Regions from separate parts of the Nesterenkonia sp. HG001 genome, predicted to be linked through region 4. Evidence: riboswitches for the same ligand, from Rfam matches in the RefSeq annotation. Region 4 holds a riboswitch; each other region holds the start of a gene.
What was found. A riboswitch is a leader RNA that binds a small molecule or an ion and turns the genes downstream of it on or off. The one in region 4 is predicted to bind S-adenosylmethionine.
Positions count from the first base shown of each region.

Region 1: another riboswitch for S-adenosylmethionine. It lies ahead of ODE13_RS01975 (nitrite/sulfite reductase); the one in region 4 lies ahead of ODE13_RS09210 (methylenetetrahydrofolate reductase).
Region 2: another riboswitch for S-adenosylmethionine. It lies ahead of ODE13_RS16500 (OsmC family protein); the one in region 4 lies ahead of ODE13_RS09210 (methylenetetrahydrofolate reductase).
Region 3: another riboswitch for S-adenosylmethionine. It lies ahead of ODE13_RS07790 (ABC transporter ATP-binding protein); the one in region 4 lies ahead of ODE13_RS09210 (methylenetetrahydrofolate reductase).

Region 1 is NZ_JAOSZD010000001.1:449,354-454,106, reverse strand. It holds gene ODE13_RS01995 (ABC transporter ATP-binding protein) at 1-564, shown strand, start outside; gene ODE13_RS01990 (ABC transporter permease) at 564-1,217, shown strand; gene ODE13_RS01985 (ABC transporter permease) at 1,214-1,876, shown strand; gene ODE13_RS01980 (ABC transporter substrate-binding protein) at 1,899-2,858, shown strand; SAM riboswitch class I at 3,077-3,163, shown strand; gene ODE13_RS01975 (nitrite/sulfite reductase) at 3,167-4,753, shown strand, end outside.
Region 2 is NZ_JAOSZD010000014.1:24,748-29,500, reverse strand. It holds gene ODE13_RS16505 (excinuclease ABC subunit UvrA) at 1-2,307, shown strand, start outside; SAM riboswitch class IV at 2,501-2,621, shown strand; gene ODE13_RS16500 (OsmC family protein) at 2,662-3,222, shown strand; gene ODE13_RS16495 (hypothetical protein) at 3,323-4,336, shown strand; gene ODE13_RS16490 (MFS transporter) at 4,474-4,753, shown strand, end outside.
Region 3 is NZ_JAOSZD010000004.1:30,900-35,652, forward strand. It holds gene ODE13_RS07780 (ABC transporter permease) at 1-17, opposite strand, end outside; gene ODE13_RS07785 (aliphatic sulfonate ABC transporter substrate-binding protein) at 17-1,108, opposite strand; gene ODE13_RS07790 (ABC transporter ATP-binding protein) at 1,255-2,127, opposite strand; SAM riboswitch class I at 2,138-2,257, opposite strand; gene ODE13_RS07795 (flavin reductase family protein) at 2,379-2,984, opposite strand; SAM riboswitch class I at 2,995-3,111, opposite strand; SAM riboswitch class I at 3,314-3,428, shown strand; gene ODE13_RS07800 (methionine ABC transporter ATP-binding protein) at 3,436-4,368, shown strand; gene ODE13_RS07805 (methionine ABC transporter permease) at 4,368-4,753, shown strand, end outside.
Region 4 is NZ_JAOSZD010000004.1:350,198-354,950, reverse strand. It holds gene ODE13_RS09230 (hypothetical protein) at 1-735, shown strand, start outside; gene ODE13_RS09225 (hypothetical protein) at 942-1,310, shown strand; gene ODE13_RS09220 (LytR C-terminal domain-containing protein) at 1,417-1,947, opposite strand; gene ODE13_RS09215 (thermonuclease family protein) at 1,983-2,654, opposite strand; SAM riboswitch class IV at 2,874-3,013, shown strand; gene ODE13_RS09210 (methylenetetrahydrofolate reductase) at 3,075-4,079, shown strand; gene metE (5-methyltetrahydropteroyltriglutamate--homocysteine S-methyltransferase) at 4,264-4,753, shown strand, end outside.

The DNA of each region.
Region 1 (4,753 bases), on a different contig from region 4:
ACCGTGCCCCGGCTCAACGGGGTCTCCCGCGCGGAGGCGCATGGGCGCGCCAGGGACCTCATGGAGCTGGTGGACCTGTCTGCGGAGCTGGCGCAGCGTTTCCCAGGCCAGCTCTCCGGGGGGCAGCAGCAGAGGGTTGGTGTGGCGCGTGCGCTGGCCGATGACCCGAACATCCTGCTGATGGACGAGCCCTTCGGCGCGGTGGATCCTCTGGTGCGTGTGGAGCTTCAGGTGCAGCTGAAGCGGCTGCAGGAGGAGCTGCGCAAGACGACCATCTTCGTCACCCATGACATCGACGAGGCGCTCACCCTGGGTGACCAGATCGTGGTGCTGCGCGCCGGGGGAGAGGTGGCGCAGGTCGGTTCTCCCCGCGAGCTCGTGGAGGACCCGGCCGACGCCTTCGTCTCGCGCTTCCTGGGTCTGGAGGAGGGCCGGCGTCGCCTCCATGCCTCACCCCGCGCCGATGGCGGGTGGACCGTCACCGACGGAGTCGGGCGGCCGGTGGGACTGATCGACGGAGCCGCTGGCGCCGAGAGCCTGGGTCATCTGCCCGGAGAGCACTGATGGAGTGGATCCTGGCGAACCTGCCACGCATCCTCGGCCTGACCGCGGACCACCTTCTGCTCAGTCTTCCTGCCGTGGCGGCCGCGTTCCTGATCTCCCTGCCGGTGGGGCGACTCGCCGATCGGCTCGGGCGGCTCCGTGAGCCGCTTCTCGGCTCGGTGGGGCTGCTCTACGCGATCCCGTCCCTGCCGCTGTTCATCGTCCTGCCGATCCTGATCGGTACCGGTGTCCGTGACAGCCTGAACGTCATCGTCGCCCTCACCCTCTTCGGCCTGGCCCTGATGGCCCGTTCCTCTGCGGACGCCTTCGCTGCCGTGTCCGAGGACGTCCGGCTGGCCGCCACGGCGGTGGGCCACTCCCGGTGGGGCGGGTTCCTCACCGTGGAGCTTCCGTTGGCCGGGCCGGCGCTGCTCGCCGGGCTCCGGGTGGTGTCGGTGAGCACCATCAGTATGGTCAGCGTGTCCGCGGTGCTGGGGGTGACCAGCCTCGGATCGCTGTTCACCGACGGGTTTCAGCGCGGCATCGTGCCCTCGATCGTGGCGGGCATCGTGATGACGGTGCTGCTCGCCGTCGTCGTGGACCTGTTGCTGGTGGCGCTGGGTCGGCTGGTCATGCCCTGGCAGCGCCCCCGGAGCCGGGCAGGTGCGGCATGAACCAGCTCGTCGAAGCGCTCCACTGGGTGCTCAGCGCCGAAGCCTGGGCCGGTCCTGGCGGGCTCGGGGCGCGCACGGCCGAACACCTCTGGTACACCCTGATCGCGGTCGGACTCTCGGTGCTGGTGGCTCTGCCGGCGGGCCTGATCATCGGCCATACGGGCCGGGGGCGTGCCGTGGCGGTGCTCTCCACCGGAGCCGCACGCGCGCTGCCCACTCTGGGGCTGATCACGCTGGCCGCACTGGCGGTGGGCATCGGACTCACAGCGCCGATGATCGCCTTCGTGGTGCTCGCGGTGCCCTCGATCATCGCAGGGGCATACTCCGGGGTGGAAGCAGTGGATCGGCGGGTGGTCGACGCGGCCCGCGCACAGGGGTTGAGTCCCTGGCAGGTGCTGACCACGGTCGAGGTGCCGCTGGGGTTGAGGATGATCCTCGGCGGCATCCGCCTGGCGACGCTCCAGGTCATCGCCACAGCCACGCTGGCCGCTTACGTGGGTGCCGGGGGCCTGGGCCGGCCGCTGTTCCTGGGCCTGCGCAACCATGACTATGCCATGATGCTGGGAGCGTCGCTCATGGTCATCGCCGTGGCGGTCCTGGTCGACGCCATGTTCGTCATCGCCCAGCGGACGCTCAGGAGGATCCCCGGGATCGTCTGAGCCTCAGGAGAGGATGGTCCCCGTGCCCAGCCCCATCAGTGAATCTTCCGGCCCTCGCACCGTTCGTGTGCGTCTCGCCCTCTCCTTGGTCGGCGTGGCCGCTCTCGGTCTGACCGCCTGTGCAGCGGATGATCCGCTGGCGGAGGGCGGGGGTGGCGACGACGGCGGGGGAGAAGGGGGCCCGATCGTCGTCGGCTCCCAGCAGTACTACTCGAACACGATCATCGCGGAGCTGTACGCCCAGCGTCTGGAGGCGGCCGGCCACGAGGTGGACCGGCAGTTCGACATCGGCCAGCGGGAGGTCTACATGCCGGAGCTGGAGGCCGGGGACATCGACGTCTTCCCCGAGTACGCCGGGAACCTGCTGCAGTATGTGGACTCGGAGTCGGAGGCCGCGGACCTGGAGAGCATCCTGAGCGGTCTCGAGGAGGGCCTGCCGGAGGGGATCACCGCGCTGGCGCCTGCCGAGGCCACCGATCAGGACAGCTTCGTGGTCACCGAGGATTTCGCCCAGGAGCATGGGCTCAGCAGCGTGGGGGATCTGGCCGGGGTCGAGGAGGAGCTGCGGATCGCGGCGAACTCCGAGTTCGAGACCCGGCCCTACGGGCCGGACGGCCTGCAGGAGGTCTACGGGGTGGAGGTCACCCTGGTGCCGGTGGAGGACTCCGGAGGGCCGTTGACCGTGCAGGCGCTGCTGGACGGCGACGTGCAGGTGGCCGACATCTACAGCGCCGATCCCGCCATCGAGGCCAATGACCTGGTCATGCTGGAGGACCCTGAGGATCTGGTGCTTCCGCAGAACATCGTCCCCCTGGTCTCGGAGGCCGTGGATGAGGAGGCGGCTGCGCTGATCGAGGAGGTCAACGCGGAGCTGACCCAGGAGGAGCTCAACGGACTCAACGCCGTCAGCGTCGATGACCAGGCCGCGGCCGCGGACGTCGCCGCCCAGTGGCTCGAGGAGCAAGGGCTCGACGACGCCTGAGCACCTCCGCCTCTCATCGAGTGGGGGATCCACTGCCGCTATGGCGCCGATTTCGCCTGAAAGCGGTAGCGAATCCCCCACTCGACGGGATCGGCAGCGCGTCCGCGGCTCCGTCGCGACCACCGCGCAATCCTGAATGAACACATGAACATAGATGACGGCATATGACGTCTTATCTTCTCCTGTGCCCTGACGTGCAGTAGCGTGGTGCTCACCACCGACCATCCAGAGCGGCCGAGAGATCTGGCTCCACGACGCCGCAGCAACCCGGGAGAGCCGGGTGCTCACGCCAGAACCGATGGAGGAGCATGAGCACCGATGTGTCTGCCGTGTCCACTCGCCGGCCGCAGAAGCGCCCGAACGGACAGTGGAAGATCGATGGCACCGAGCCGCTGAACCACAACGAAGAGTTCAAACAGGACGACAACGGATTGAACGTCCGCGAGCGCATCGAGACGATCTACTCGAAGCAGGGCTTCGACTCCATCGACCAGGACGACCTGCGCGGCCGCTTCCGCTGGTGGGGTCTCTACACCCAGCGCCGCCCGGGAGTGCCGGCAGGCGCGCACAACTCGCTGCCGCCCGAAGAGGTGGATGACAAGTACTTCATGCTCCGGGTGCGCATCGACGGCGGCGCGCTGACCACCGAGCAGCTGCGGGTCATCGGGGAGATCTCCCGGGAGTTCGCCCGAGACACCGCCGACGTCACCGACCGGCAGAACATCCAGCTGCACTGGGTCGCCGTGGAGGACGTCCCGGAGATCTGGCGCCGTCTCGAATCCGTCGGCCTGGGCACCACCGAGGCCTGCGGGGACACCCCGCGGGTGATCCTCGGGTCTCCTGTGGCCGGCATCGCCGCCGACGAGATCATCGATCCCACCCCGGTCATCCAGGAGATCGCACAGCTCTACATCGGAGACCCGGAGCTGGCGAACCTGCCGCGCAAGTACAAGTCGGCCATCACCGGCCACCCCTCCCAGGACGTCGTCCATGAGATCAACGACTTCGCGCTGGTCGGCGTCGTGCACCCCGACCACGGCCCCGGCTACGACCTGTGGGTCGGGGGCGGACTCTCCACCAATGCCCGGCTGGCCGAGCGGCTGGGGGTCTTCGTCCGGCAGGAGGAGGCCGCCGAGGTCTGGCACGCCGTCACCCAGACCTTCCGCGACTACGGCTTCCGTCGGCTGCGGAACAAGGCCCGGCTGAAGTTCCTGCTGGCCGAATGGGGTCCTGAGAAGTTCCGTCGGATCATCGAGGACGAGTACCTCGGCCGGCGTCTCACCGACGGTCCGGCGCCCGCCGCCCCGGACACCCCGGGAGACCACGTGGGCGTCCACCGGCAGAAGGACGGGAAGTTCTACATCGGGATCACCCCCACGGTGGGTCGGGTCTCCGGCACGCTGCTGGTCCAGCTGGCCGATCTGCTCGAGAAGCACGGCTCCCACCGGCTGCGCACCACCCCCCACCAGAAGCTGGTGGTCCTCGACCTCCCGGAGAAGGAGGTCGAGGCCGCCTCCGCCGCGCTGGCCGACCTGGGGCTGGACCCCCGGCCGAGCGTCTTCCGCCGCTCCACCATCGCCTGCACCGGCATCGAGTTCTGCAAGCTGGCCATCGTGGAGACCAAGACCACCGCGGCTCGGACCATCGACGCCCTGGAGGAGCGCCTGGCCGACGTCGCCGACCAGATGCCGGTGCGGCTGACCCTGCACATCAACGGCTGCCCCAACTCCTGCGCCCGCATCCAGACCGCCGACATCGGGCTCAAGGGCCAGCTGCTGCCCGACGGCGACGGCGGCACGAGCCCGGGGTTCCAGGTCCATCTCGGCGGCGGGCTCACCTTCGTGGACCGCGACGAGGCCGGCCTGGGGCGCACCGTGCGCGGACTGAAGGTCACC
Region 2 (4,753 bases), on a different contig from region 4:
AATCTGCGGGACATCAGCGTGGAGATCCCCAAACGGCGGCTCACCGTCTTCACCGGGGTCTCCGGCTCCGGGAAGAGCTCGCTGGTCTTCGGCACGATCGCCGCCGAGTCCCGCAGGATGATCAACGAGACCTACAGTGCGTTCCTGCAGGGCTTCATGCCCAGCCAGGGACGCCCTGACGTCGACCACCTCGCTGGGCTGACCACCGCGATCATCGTGGACCAGGAGCGCATGGGGGCGAATCCGCGGTCCACCGTCGGCACCGCCACTGACGCGAACACGATGCTGCGGATCCTGTTCAGCCGACTCGGGGAGCCGCACATCGGCTCCCCACAGGCCTTCTCCTTCAACGTGGCCTCGATCAGCGGCGCCGGGGCGGTGACTTTCGAGAAGGACGGCAAGAAGGTCAAGGAGCGTCGGGACTTCACCATCACCGGCGGGATGTGTCCGACGTGCGAGGGGAGGGGCACGGTCAGCGACTTCGACCTCACCGCCCTCTATGACGACACGAAGTCACTCTCCGAGGGTGCGCTCACGGTTCCGGGGTTCAGCATGGACGGCTGGCAGGGACGGCTCTTCCGCGGCAGCGGGCTCGATCTCGACAAGCCGATCCGGGAGTACACCGCGGAGGAGCAGGAGATCCTGCTCCGTCAGGAGCCGATCAAGATCAAGGTCGAGGGGATCAATCTCACCTATGAGGGGCTGATACCCAAGATCCGGAAGTCGATGCTGTCCAAGGACCGTGAGGCCATGCAGCCGCATATCCGCCGTTTCGTGGACCGGGTGGTCACCTTCACCCCCTGCCCCGAGTGCGAGGGCACTCGGCTCACTGCTACGGCCCGTTCCTCGACGATCGCCGGGATCAGCATCGCCGAGGCCTGCGCCATGCAGATCTCTGACCTCGCCGCCTGGGTCCGCGGGCTCGAGGAGCCCTCCGTCGGTCCGCTGCTGACCACCCTGGGGGAGACCCTGGACTCCTTCGTGGAGATCGGGCTGGGCTATCTGAGCCTGGATCGGCCCGCCGGCACGCTCTCCGGGGGCGAGGCCCAGCGCACCAAGATGATCCGACACCTGGGATCGGCGCTGACCGATGTCACCTACGTCTTCGACGAGCCCACCATCGGGCTGCACCCGCATGACATCGCTCGGATGAACGACCTGCTGCTGCGCCTGCGGGACAAGGGAAACACGGTCCTGGTGGTGGAGCACAAGCCCGAGACGATCGCGGTGGCGGACCACATCATCGACCTCGGCCCATTGGCCGGATCCGGGGGCGGGGAGGTGGTCTATGCCGGCGATCTCGCCGGACTGCGCACCGCCGGGACCCTGACCGGGGATCACTTCGACGACCGCGCCCGCCTCAAGGAGGCCGGGCGGACGCGTGACGGCGTCATCGAGGTCCGCGGAGCGAGGCAGAACAACCTCACCGGGGTCGATGTCGACATCCCTACCGGCGTGCTCACCGTGGTCACCGGGGTGGCCGGGTCCGGGAAGACCTCGCTGATCCATGGCAACGTCGCCGGGCTGGACGGCGTCGTGGTGGTGGACCAGGCCGGCATCAAGGGGTCGCGACGCTCCAACCCGGCCACCTACACAGGGCTGCTGGACCCCATCCGGAAGGCCTTCGCGAAGGCCAACGGGGTCAAGCCGGCGCTGTTCAGCGCGAACTCCGAGGGTGCCTGCCCCACCTGCAAGGGTGCCGGGGTGGTCTTCACGGAGCTGGGCGTGATGGAGACGGTGGAGACACCTTGCGAGGAGTGCGAGGGTCGCCGGTTCCAGGCCGCGGTGCTGGACTTCACCCTGGGCGGGAAGAACATCAGCGAGGTGCTGTACCTCTCCGTGGACGAGGCTCTGGAGTTCTTCTCTGCGGGGGAGTCCCGGATCCCCGCGGCGGGGAAGATCCTGCAGCGCCTCTCTGACGTCGGACTGGGGTACCTGACCGTGGGGCAGCCGCTGAACTCCCTCTCCGGAGGAGAGCGGCAGCGGCTCAAGCTGGCGGTCCACATGGGCGACGACGGCGGCACCTTCATCCTGGACGAGCCCACCACCGGGCTGCACCTGGCCGATGTGGAGCAGCTGCTGCGGCTGCTGGACCGGCTGGTGGACGCCGGCCGCACGGTGATCGTGATCGAGCACCATCAGGCGGTGATGGCCCACGCGGACTGGATCATCGATCTGGGCCCCGGGGCCGGTCACGACGGCGGCCGGGTGGTCTTCGAAGGCACTCCCGCGGAGCTGGTGGAGTCGGCTCGTGGGGCCGGGGCCACGCTGACCGGGCAGCACCTGGCCGCCTACGTGGGGACCTGACGAGTTCCGCCGCCCGCCGCCAGGTGCCCCAGCCCGTCCACTTCATCGATTGGGCGATTTGCACGCTTCTGAGGCCCGAATCGGCGTCCAAAAGCGATCACATCGCCCAATCGATGCATCGGAGGCCGCGGCCGATGACGCCCTGTGACGTCACCGTTGCACCGGGGAGCGGCGGCAGAGATGCTCGAGAAGGAATCGCGAGCACCCGCCATTACGGACCTGGCCGGCGGGGCGGCAACCCTCACTCTGCACCGGGGGTGCCCCCAGGGGAGGATTCGACGCCGCCGGGTCCCCGGCCGGCGTCAGGAGAGCGCCGCGGCGGATGCGGCGCGAGGCAGATCGAGAGGCCAGCGCATGACTCAGTACGCCAGCATCGACACCGACACGCAGCAGGAGGCCCAGGACCGCGCCCAGCGCCTGGAGAAGGCCGGACGCGACTGGAGCAGCCGCATCGACCAGGACCCGGCACAAGCGGGGCTGGTGTTCCGTACCCGTGGGGAGGGCATCGGATCGGTCGCGACTCGGATCACCTCCGGGCGGCATGAGCTCGTCCTCGACGAGCCGGCCGCGCTCGCCGGCGACGATGCCGGCACCAGCCCGGTGGAGGCCGCCCTGGCCGGGCTCATCTCCTGCCAGGTCGTGATCTACCGGCTCTACGCCCAGCAGCTGGGGATCGAGCTGGAGGACATCAGCATCGAGGCTGAGGGTGACCTCGACGTCCGAGGTCTCCTCGGAGGAGCCGACGAGGTCCGGCCTGGGTTCTCCGAGGTCCGGCTGAACGTCTCGCTCACCGGCCCGGAGAGCTCGGAACGCTATGTGGAGCTGCAGCGGACTGTGGACGAGCACTGCCCGGTGATGGACATCTTCCGCAACCCGGTGCCGGTCCAGGTGCAGGTCTCCTCCTCCGCCTCCTGAGCGCCACTTCGCTGCGGACGAGGGGCAGTAGAGTCAGTGAAGACCCCCACGGCACTCCACCCGTGGGGTTGCCCTGTGAACGCCGGACCGGAAGAAGCACATGGACCTCACATCCACTCGCAAGCACCTGAAGTCTCTGGGCATCGCCCACGGTCTGACCAATGCGCTCATCGCCCAGGAAGCTCTCGCTCGGGACATTGAGATCGCGCCGGATGAGAAGAGCAGACTGACCATGCGGTGGAAGGGCCGGCGCATCTGGTTCGACGCCGCCCGCTCCAACATCAACAATTCGCTGGCCCGCCGCTGCACGTTGCACAAGGACGTCGCGAGCCGTCTGCTCCGCACCTACAACGTCCCGGCGCCGCACAACGCCGTGTTCTCAGCCCGGGATGTTGAGCTGGCCTGGCAGTGGGCCGAGCCCCGCCTGCCGGTGGTCATCAAGCCCAGCGACGGAGGTGAAGGCGAACTGGTCCACCTTGACCTTCGTGACAGCGCCGCCTTCCGCGAGGCGTTCAGCGCCGTCGGCGCAGCTGCGGAGGGCGTGCTGGTGGAGGAGTTCGTGCCCGGTGTAGAGCACCGGGTGCTCCTGGTGCACGGCAAGGTGGTGGCCGCCACGCGACGCATCCCGGCTCATGTCGACGGTGATGGGGAGAACACGGTGACCGACCTCGTGGCGCACAAGAACATCGCCCGTGCGGTGTTGGAGAACCCGGTGCATTGGGATGTTCCGCTGGATGACATCAGCCGGTCGGTGATGGCTGAGCAGGGGTTCACGGAGAGCATGGTCCCTGCGGAGGGCCAGCGGGTCTGGATCCGCCGGAACTCGAACATCCACAGTGGGGGCGACGCCATGGACGCCACTGATGACCTGACTGCAGAGGAAGTCGACATGGCTGAGAAGGTCGTCCGGGCTATCCCGGGCCTCCGGCTGGTGGGGCTCGACATGCTGCTGCCCCGCGACGGCGAAGGGGACGCCCCGCGCGTGCTTGAGGTCAACTCCAGTCCGATGCTCTCCGGCCACCATTTTCCTTGGATCGGGAAGCCACGCGACGCCGCGGGCGCGCTCCTCTCGGGCATGTATCCCGACTCTGCGGCCCGCCGTCGTCTCGTGTAGACTGGCCTGCTGGCCTGGACGGCCTCACGCCGTCCGGTCCGGCAATTTCCGTCAAGTTGTGTATCTACCTGGTGGCGCTCGTCGAGCAGCGCGCCAAGGCGGCACTGCATCAGTGAGTGCGCTGCAGGAGGTGCGTGATGATGACAACTCTCGAATCCGACCGCCAGAACGAGCCCCGCCCGGGCCTCCACGACGAGGGCCCCAGCCTGTTCCGTGCGGCCGGCCCGTCATACTTCCCCGTGGCGCTCATCGCGCGTTTCCCCTACGCGATGATCGTCGTCGGGGTGCTGACACTGGTGGTCTCCGCCCGTGGCTCGCTGGGGCTGGGCGGGCTGACCTCCGCCATGGTGGGGCTGGGTGCGGTGCTGTGCGCCCCGCTCGTCGGCGCCGCCGCGGACCGGTGGGGGCAGCGGGTCG
Region 3 (4,753 bases), 320 kb from region 4:
GGCAGGGTCTGGCTCATCACTCATCATCCTCGATGATGGTCGCCTCGCCTTCGGCTCCCTCTGCCTCGGTGGCCTCACGATTCTCTGCGAACTCCGGGTGGAACAGGCTCTCCAGCGCCTCGTCGATGCTCTCCTGGGTGGAGACGTCCCCGGTGTCCAGGAAGATGGGGCCGACCTCTTCCAGCACGTCGTGCTGGGCCTGGCCCGGGACGGGGTCGACGTCGAAGCTGGAGCGCTCCTGGATGACCGTCTCGGCCACCTCCTGATCGATGTTGCCGTACTCGGCGAGGATCTCCGCGGTCTCCTCGGGGTTCTCCAGCGCCCACTGCCGAGCCTGCTCGTAGACGTCCACGACGGTCTGGGCGACCTCAGGGTGATCCTCGATGAAGGGCTCGGTGGCGTTGATGACGCTGTAGGTGTTGAAGTCCACGTTCCGGTAGAAGAGCTCCTCGCCGTCGGCCTCTGCGCCGGCCATGATCGGGTCCAGACCGGCCCAGGCGTCGACGTCCCCGTTGCCCAGGGCGGACCGTCCGTCGGCGTGCTGGAGGTTCTGGACGTCGACGTCGCTGATCTCCAGGCCGGCCTCCTGCAGGGATTGGACGAGGAAGAAGTAGGGGTCGGTGCCCAGCGTCGCGGCCACGGAAGCGCCGTCCAGATCCTCGACCGAGGAGATCCCGGAATCCGGCGAGGTGACCAGCGCGGCCCACTCGGGCTGGTTCTCGACGAGGATCGTGTGGATCTCGGTGCCGTTGGCCCGGGCCAGCAGCGCCGCAGAGCCGGCGGTGGATCCGATGTCGATGGCCTGGGCGCGCAGCTTCTCGTTGGCGTCGTTGGAGCCGTGGGACTGGATCCACTCGACCTCGGTGCCGGCATCAGCCAGCTCCTCCTCGAGCCAGCCGTGCTCCATCATCACCAGGCTGAGCGGGTTGTAGGTGGCGAAGTCGATGCTGAGGGTCGCCAGTTCGCCGTCAGCGGCGTCGCCGGAGCCCTCGCCCTCCACGCAGCCGGCCGCCATCAGGGTGACGGCGAGGCCGGCGACCGCAGCGCGGGAGGTGCGGCCGATGGTGGCGCGGGCAGGGCTGGGGGAGGTGCTGGTCAGACTGGGCATGTGATGAAGCGGCCTTTCGTGCGGTGTCGGGTGCCGCTCCGTCCGCTTCCCGACCGGCGGACCCGGCAGGGTCCACCCGGCTGGGGCCGGACTGGTGCGGCCGAGCGTGGGTCATCTCCGGAGGCTCCCGGAGCTCGGGGCAGGGGTCAGTGGGCGTGGGCGTCGACGCCGAGGCCGGTGAGCAGCTCGCCGCGCAGGGCGGCCAGCTCGGCGGAGGCGCGATCTCGCGGGCGGCTGCCCGGAACGGTGAGCAGCCGCGAGACGGTGGCCCCCTCGCGGGCAACGCCGGAGGGATCCGGGCCGAGCAGCAGGATGCGGTCGGCGAGCTGCAGAGCCTCGTCGACGTCGTGGGTCACCAGCAGCACCGTGGTGCCGGTCTGGGCGTGGACGTCGAGCAGCAGGTCCTGCATCTTCAGGCGCGTCAGTGCGTCCAGGGCGCCGAAGGGCTCGTCGAGCAGCAGCACTCCGGGGCGGCGGGCCAGGGCCCGGGCCAGCGAGGCGCGTTGGGCCATCCCTCCGGAGATCTCCCGGGGGCGCAGCTGGGCACGGTCGGCCAGGCCGACGAGCTCGAGCAGCTCGTCCACCCGGGCCCGGCCCTCCGCCTTGGACACCGTGCGGGGCAGACCCAGTGAGACGTTGCGATGCACCGAGCGCCACGGCAGCAGGCGCGGCTCCTGGAAGCCGACGGCGGTCCGCTCGTCATAGGTGTGCACCCCGGCGCCGTCGATGACGACCTCGCCGGAGAAGCCGGCGTCGAGGCCGCCCACGGCGCGCAGCAGGGTGGACTTCCCGCAGCCGGAGGCGCCCAGGATGGCGACCACCTCACCGGGGGAGATGTGCAGGTCGACGTCGCGCAGCACGGTGCGGCCGTCGAAGCTGCGTCCCACTCCACGCAGCTGCACGTCCAGCGAGTGGGTGGGCGCGGCGGCGGGGCGGTCCAGCACGGCGGTGCCGCCGGAGTGTGCCGAGGTGTGCAGGTCAGACTCGCGTGCTGCGAGTGTGGGTGCAGAGGAACCCATAGGAATATCTCTCCCATCGATCCTGGCGGTAGCACCTTTTCTGATGCGCCGGGCACAAACGGCCGATCGGCACATCCGAAGGTTGCTGCGGCGTCGTCGAGCCAGATCTCTCAGCCGCTCGGGATGGTGGCAGTTTCAACCCTACGCACAACCGCGCCGCCTGGGCAACGGCGATGTCACAGTATGAGACATCACTGAGACGTCGCCGGAGGAGGGGAGCCGCAGAGGCGCGGCACGGTGCGGCCCGCGGCTCAGGCGTCGGCGTCGAGCGGACCGAGGGCCTTGAACTCGCTCTGATGGAACACCAGCGCCTGCGACCGGTCCTCCACGGCGAGGTCCAGCAGCTCGAGCACGATGATGTCGTGATCACCCGCGCGGACCTGATCGTGGATGCGGGTGGTGAAGGTGACCGGGGCGCCGTCGAGGGTGACCGCACCGCCCTCGCCGGTGGTCACGCGGAGGCCGGTGAAGCGGTTCTCCCGGTCCTTCGAGGCGATCTTCCGGCACAGGGCGGACTGCCCGTGGCCTACCAGGGAGATCCCCAGCTCGGCGCCGGCACCGGCCAGCTTCGGCCAGGTGGTCGAGCTGTGCTGCACCGCCACGGTCACCAGCGGCGGCTCCAGGGACACCCCGACGGTGAACGTGGAGGCGACGAGGCCCTCAGGGCGTCCGTCCACCTCTGCGGCCACCACGACCACCCCCTGGGGAAAGTGGCCGAAGGCCTCACGGAGCTCCAGCGGATCGATGCCGACCAGGCTGGTGGGCACGCGGCGGGCTGCGGCGTCGGCGGTGGTGTGGTGCACGGCGGCCTCCACGGTGATCGGGTGGCTCTCGTCGGTGGCCAGTGCTGTGCTCATGGCTGATCAACTCCCATCGGCCCTGGCGGTAGCACCTTTTCTGAGGCGTCCGCCGGGAGAGGCGGAGCACATCCGAAGGTTGCTGCGGCGTCGTCGAGCCAGATCTCTCGGCCGCTCGGGATGGTTTCGTCGCTCCAGGGTACGCGCGCAGCACAGCACGATCAAAGGGATGTTCGGGGAGTGACACATGGAGACATCAGGACCGGCGACCCGCGCCGTCGCAGATCCGGTGACCTCGCAGATGTCCGTACATTCTTACGCCTCGTGACATGAACTTATCGATGAGATTTGACGAGTGTTCATCGACAGCGCGTAGTCTGGTGCTCGCCACACCATCCAGAGCGACTGAGAGATCTGGCTCGACGACGTCGCAGCAACCTCCCGAGCAGCCACGCCATCACGGCGCGGACCGGGGAACGGTGCTAACGCCAGAGACGATGGAGAATGCCCGATGATCTCACTGCGCCATGTGTCCACGACCTTCCCCGCCGCACGGGGCAAGGACCCCATCCATGCCGTCGACGACGTCAGCCTGGAGATCCCCCGCGGAAGCATCCAGGGCATCATCGGATTCTCCGGGGCCGGCAAGTCCACCCTGCTGCGCAACATCAACCTGCTCGAGCGCCCCACCTCCGGGGAGGTGCGCGTGGGCGGCACGGAGCTCACCGGGCTCGGAGGCGAGGCGCTGCGCCGCGCTCGTCACCAGATCGGCATGATCTTCCAGGGCTTCAACCTCGTGAACAACCTGACCGTCGCGCAGAACGTGGAGCTCTCCCTGAAGTTCGCGGGGGAGAGGGACCGCAGGGTGCGTCGAGAGCGCGCCGCGGAGGCGCTGGAGATCGTCGACATCACCGAGAAGGCGAAGGTCTACCCCGCACAGCTCTCCGGCGGGCAGAAGCAGCGCGTGGCCATCGCCCGCGCGCTGGCCACCCGCCCGGAGGTGCTGCTCTGCGACGAGCCCACCTCGGCCCTGGACCCCATCACCACGGCCACCGTGCTGCAGTACCTCGCCGATGTGAACCGCGAGCTCGGCATCACCGTGGTCATCGTGACCCATGAGATGGAGGTCATCAAGGCCCTGGCCGACCACGTTGCGGTCATGGAGTCCGGCCGAGTGGTCGAGCAGTTCCACGCCGCCGAGCTGCGGCGTGAGGGCTTCGCCCCGCGGACCTCCATCGGTCGCTACCTGGTCAGCGACGGGATCTCCGTGGACCGTCGGGGCGGCGGCGTGCGCGCCGGCTCCGAGCTGCCCGCTGCTGACCCAGGCGCCGATCAAGGTGCCGACCAGGGACCTGGCGCTGATCCGCCGGCGTCCGGGCAGGAAGCCAGGACCGCCTCCGGGCTGGTCGCCGCGACAGCCTCGTCCGAAGGGGGTCCCCGCTGATGGAACGCCTCATCGAGCTGCAGCCCGAGCTGGTCCAGGCCATGCTGGAGACCTTCGTCATGATCGGCGTGGCCATCCCGCTGGCGGTGCTCTTCGGCACCCCGCTGGGGATCTGGCTCTTTCTCCACGCTCCCGGCGGTATCGCCCCGACGCCGCGCACCCACGCGGTGGTCAGCGGAATCGTCAACATGGTTCGGTCCTTCCCGTTCCTGATCCTGCTGATCGCGATCATCCCCTTCACGCGGCTGATCGTGGGCACCACCGTGGGCACCGCGGCGGCGATCGTCCCGCTGACCATCAACGCCATCCCGTACTTCGCCCGGCTGGTGGAGCAGAACATCACTCAGCTCGGCTCCGGGGCCGTGGAGGCCTCCCGTGCCATGGG
Region 4 (4,753 bases):
TCCCAGTACCGATGGGGCCTGCTCCTCATCGGCTACTGGGCCCTGGTGCTGGTGGTCCTCGTCGTCGCACTCGCCACCGTCCACGGCTCCGGCGTGTCCCCCTCGCCGCAGGACACTACTGCCCACGAGCAGGCACGCAGCGGCGACGCCCACGCCGAGGAGCCTGGCGGCGGCGCCCGGCTCCGCAAGGAGGCCCTGGAAAATCCGCTGCCGGGAGGCGGGGCCCCCTTCTCCGACGGTGAGGGCCTGATCGTCGGCGAGGACATCACTCCCGGGGCCTACCGCCAGGCCCCGGGCTCCGGCTCCGAGGATGCGACGTGCTTCTATGTGATCTATGCCGACCGCTCCGACCCCACTGTGGTCCGCACCGGCGCCAAGGAGCGCGGCATCGCGGTCCTCGAGGAGGGCACCGTCTTCGACTCCGTCGACTGCGGCGACTGGCTCCCGCTGGAGGAGACCTACCCGGATTCTGCGGCCACCGAGTTCGGCACCGGCATGTACGTGGTCGGCGGGCACATCGAGCCCGGCGACTACGAGCTGACCTGGGACCTGGAGACGTCGTTCTGCTGGTGGGACATCTTCGGAGACATCCGAAGCGGCGTGGAACCGACGGAGTCCGACGTCGTGCCCCAGGAGGATCCGGCGTTCGGAGAGCCCCTGCAGATCACCCTCGACGCGCGCGAGCATCTGGTCTTCAACACCGAGACCTGCGGAACCTGGACCAAGGTCGGCTGACCTCTCCACATCCCGCCTCCCCCGCCTGCTGGCTCCCGCTCACCCTGGAGATTCCGGACTGATCAGGACTTCTCCTGGAGCGTGGGCCTACTACACTGTGTAGAAGAACGTTCGGCCGGGCCTCCGCCCGGAGGGATCCTTCAGGCGTTCCGGCCGACCCTCGATGGAGGACAGCACGTCCTCCCGACCTGACACCAAGGAGCCTCATGCCCCGCATCACCGTCGGGCTGGGCGGGATCCTCATCCTGCTCGGCATCATCGCCTACGCCGCCACGTCCTTCGCCAGTGTGACCGCTCTGATCCCGGCCTTCCTGGGCCTGGTGCTGCTGGTGAGCGGCCTGATCAGCTTCAAGAACGCGAAGATCGGCATCCACATCGCCCTGGTGGTGGCGCTGTTGGGCGCCATCGGCACCTCCATGAACGTGATGCAGCTGGGCGCGCTGTTCGCCGGCGACGCCGAGCGGCCTGCCGCGGTCATCGTCAGCACCGTCACCTTCGTGCTGCTGATCGTCTACATCGTCGTCGGAGTGCGCTCCTTCATCCGTGCCCGGCGATGGAAGAACACCGAAGCCTGAGCCTCATCCTGCAGCGCGCAACGCGTCCAGCGCCGCCGCAGCGGGCCGCTCCGAGAACCTCGGGGCGGCCCGCTGGCGTCTCGGCGGACGTCGTCGAGGTCCCGGTTCAGCCGGCACTGCCGGAGCAGTCGAGACGCCCGGGCTCCATCTCGATCTCCTCGGAGTCCGTCAGCCCGGCGAACTCCGAGCCCAGCACGAGGTCGACGCTGTAGCCGTCACGATCATCGAGGTCGACCAGCGCCCCCGGAAGGTGCTGCTGCAGCGTGTAGGCCTGCCGCAGACCCCGTTCGCCGGCGCGGAGGATGGCCTGGAAGCCGGTGTCCGCGAAGTAGTCGTTGTCCACGGAGGCCACCCGGAACTCGCGGTCGGCAAGCTCCTCGGCGACGTCGCCGGCGAGTCCGGGCTCATTGGTGGAGTTGAGCACGATCACCGGCACCCGCTCGGGCACCACCGGGGACAATGTGCCGGTGGGGCAGTCCTCGCCGGCCGGGATCGAACCGCCGCCGATGAGGTCCACGTCGATGGTGCCGTCGATCATCAGCCAGCTGCCAGCGGTGATCGCACCCAGGACTCCGATGGTGCCTGTCGCGACGGCGATCTTCTGCCGCCGGGTCGCCGGCGCCGGGGAGCTGCTCATGGGTCCATCCTATTTCGGGAGGGCCTCTGCCCGCGTCAGGGCAGCGCCGGTTCGCAGTCCAGGTCCGCGGCGAAGAGCCCGACGCCGTCCGCCTCCGCCTGCTCCCAGGCCAGCTCCACCGCGGCGAGGAACCGATCATTGGGCGGATAGTGCACCGGCGCGCCGTAGCCGGCTCGTGCCATCTGCACGTTGAGCAGCACCTCATCCGCCCACACTCCGGCCAGCATCCGATCGTAGCGATCGGTACGCTCCTGGTCGTACTCCAGGAAGACCTCGTCCCCCGGCGACACCAGGGTCTCCATGTGGGCGGAGGACTCCGGTCCCAGGCACTCGACCGGCTCCGTGGGGTGGACGGACTCAGGTGTGTCGATGTTGAGCAGCCGGATCCGCTCGTCCTGGCCGTCGAGCTCCACGATGAGGGTGTCGCCGTCGACCACGCGCACCAGGGTGCCCGCCTCGGCACCCTCCGGGCGCTCCTGCGGCTCCTCCGCTCCGAGCCCCTGGAGCCAGCTGATCACGGCGCCGATGAGGATGACCCCGAGCACGGCCAGCAGCCACCACAGGAGGCCCTGACTCCCTCCGCCACGACGCCCGCCGCGGCGACGCCCTCCGCCACGTCGCGCGCCGCGGGGAGCTGTGCGCAGCGACCGGCGCACGGTCTTGCGTGCGTTGCGGCGCATCGCATTCTTCAGATACCGATCGGGCATGCGCTCCACCTTATCCGGCGCCGCTGACGCGACGGAGGGCTGGCCGCAGATCGCCCTGAGCAGCGGCGAGCAGAGCCTCGCCGCCCCTGCTCCACCTGCGCGCGGGGGTTGCCGCGTCGCCACCTCATCCGCGAGTGCTCAATATGTTCATATATCGTCATTGTTCCCGTCGCAGGTTTCCGACCCGGCGTCCCCGTGCTAACGTCACAGGCACAGATGGATCACGAGAACCGGTCACAACAGCTCTGGCTTGGCCGGTCGGCAACCCTTTCCCGCGTGACGGGGTGCCCCAGATGACGATCCGGCCGCACCGGCCATCTTCACTGAGATGGCTTTATCTTCAGCGGCAAGCACGGCGCAGGGGAAGCCTCCCTGTGGCGCCTCATGAACGATGATGAACGCCAACACGGAGGACTCTCCATGCCTGTCTCGACGCCTTCTCCGGGCGCCGTCCGTCCGACGCCGCCTGCGACGTCGGACCCTTCCCACACCACATCCGTCCTGGTCCAGCGCACTCGGCGGAGATCGCTGATCTCCTTCGAGGTCTTCCCGCCACGCCCCGCCACCGCGGGCCGGGATCCCTGGCGCAGCATCGAGCTGATGGCCGAGGCCGCCCCGGACTACTTCTCCGTCACCCACGGGCACAACCAGCCCGAGGGCGCGAACGTGGAGGTCATCCGCCACCTGCTGCGCACCACGCCCTCACCGGTGATGGCGCATCTGATCTGCGCGGGCAGCACCTCCTCCCAGCTCCGCGGCTCCATCACCGAGCTGCTGGACCTGGGGGTCCGGGACATCCTCGCGCTGCGCGGCGACCCACCCGACGGCGGCAAGGAATGGATCCACCAGCCCGGAGGCCTGAACCGTGCCGCCGAGGTCGTTGGGCTGGTCCGCGAGGTCGAGCAGGAGCGGCTGTCCCCGCCTGAGGGGCCCGGAGCTCGGCCGGTCTCGGTCTCGGTGGCCGCGTATCCACCCTCCGGCACGGACCGGGATCATGCCGCCGACCTCCACGCCCTCTGGGAGAAGCAGGAGGCCGGCGCAGACTACGCCGTCACCCAGGTCTTCTACGATCCGGAGGACTACGCGCAGCTGGTGGACTCGGCCCGCTCCCAGGGCATCCACCTGCCGATCGTCGCCGGCATCGCTCCGCTGACCAGCCCTAGGCGCCTGCGCCGGCTGGAGGAGATCACCGGGGTTCCGGTCCCCCGGCACCTGGTGGACTACCTGGACGTCGAGGACGCGGCCGAACGTCGCCGTCGCGGGGTCGCCGCCACGCTGAACCTGATCGACACGGTGCTGGAGCTCGGCTGCCCGGGGCTGCACCTGTTCACTTTCAACCAGCACCCCCCGGCGCTGGCGATCCTGGACCATCTCAGGATCCGCGACGCGGCCCGCCGACAGCGCAACGGCTTCGACGCAAGCTGAGCGAGGCACCGCAGCACCTCCGGCCGGAGAAGACCCGGCCGCACCCGGGCTCCGCGACGCCGGGGCCACGCTCCCCCAGCCGGCACAGTGCTGCCCAGCCACCCCGCCAGGCGTCCGTCCTGACATCCCCTCCTCACATCCCGCCCAGGCACGACCTGCCCTGACACATCGACAAGGAGTCACCATGACCACCGCACCGCCCACCCACGCACTGCCCCCCACCGTGCTCGGCTATCCGCGCATCGGTCCCGACCGTGAGATCAAGAAGGCCCTGGAGGCCCACTGGGGCGGCGGAGACGTCGCCGCACTGATCGAGGCGATCACCTCCCACCGCCGCCGCACCCTGGACCACCTGGTGGGTCTGGGCCTGGAGGAGGAGTCCGCGGTCCCCGCCGACGGCGCCGTCATCGACCAGGTCCTCGACGCCTCGGTCCTGCTGGGCCTGGTCCCCCGCCGCTTCCGCGACGCCGGATTCGCCGCCGTCGCCCCTGACGCCCCGGAGGGCCTGACGCTGATCTCGGCGCTGGCCCGCGGGACCTCCGAGGTGGAGCCGCTGGAGCTGACCAAGTGGTTCGACACCAACTACCACTACTACGTCCCGGAGATCGAGGCCGACGTCGCGTTCGCCCCGCAGGCCGCGGCCCTCACCGACCGGTTCCGGGCGTTCCGCGAGC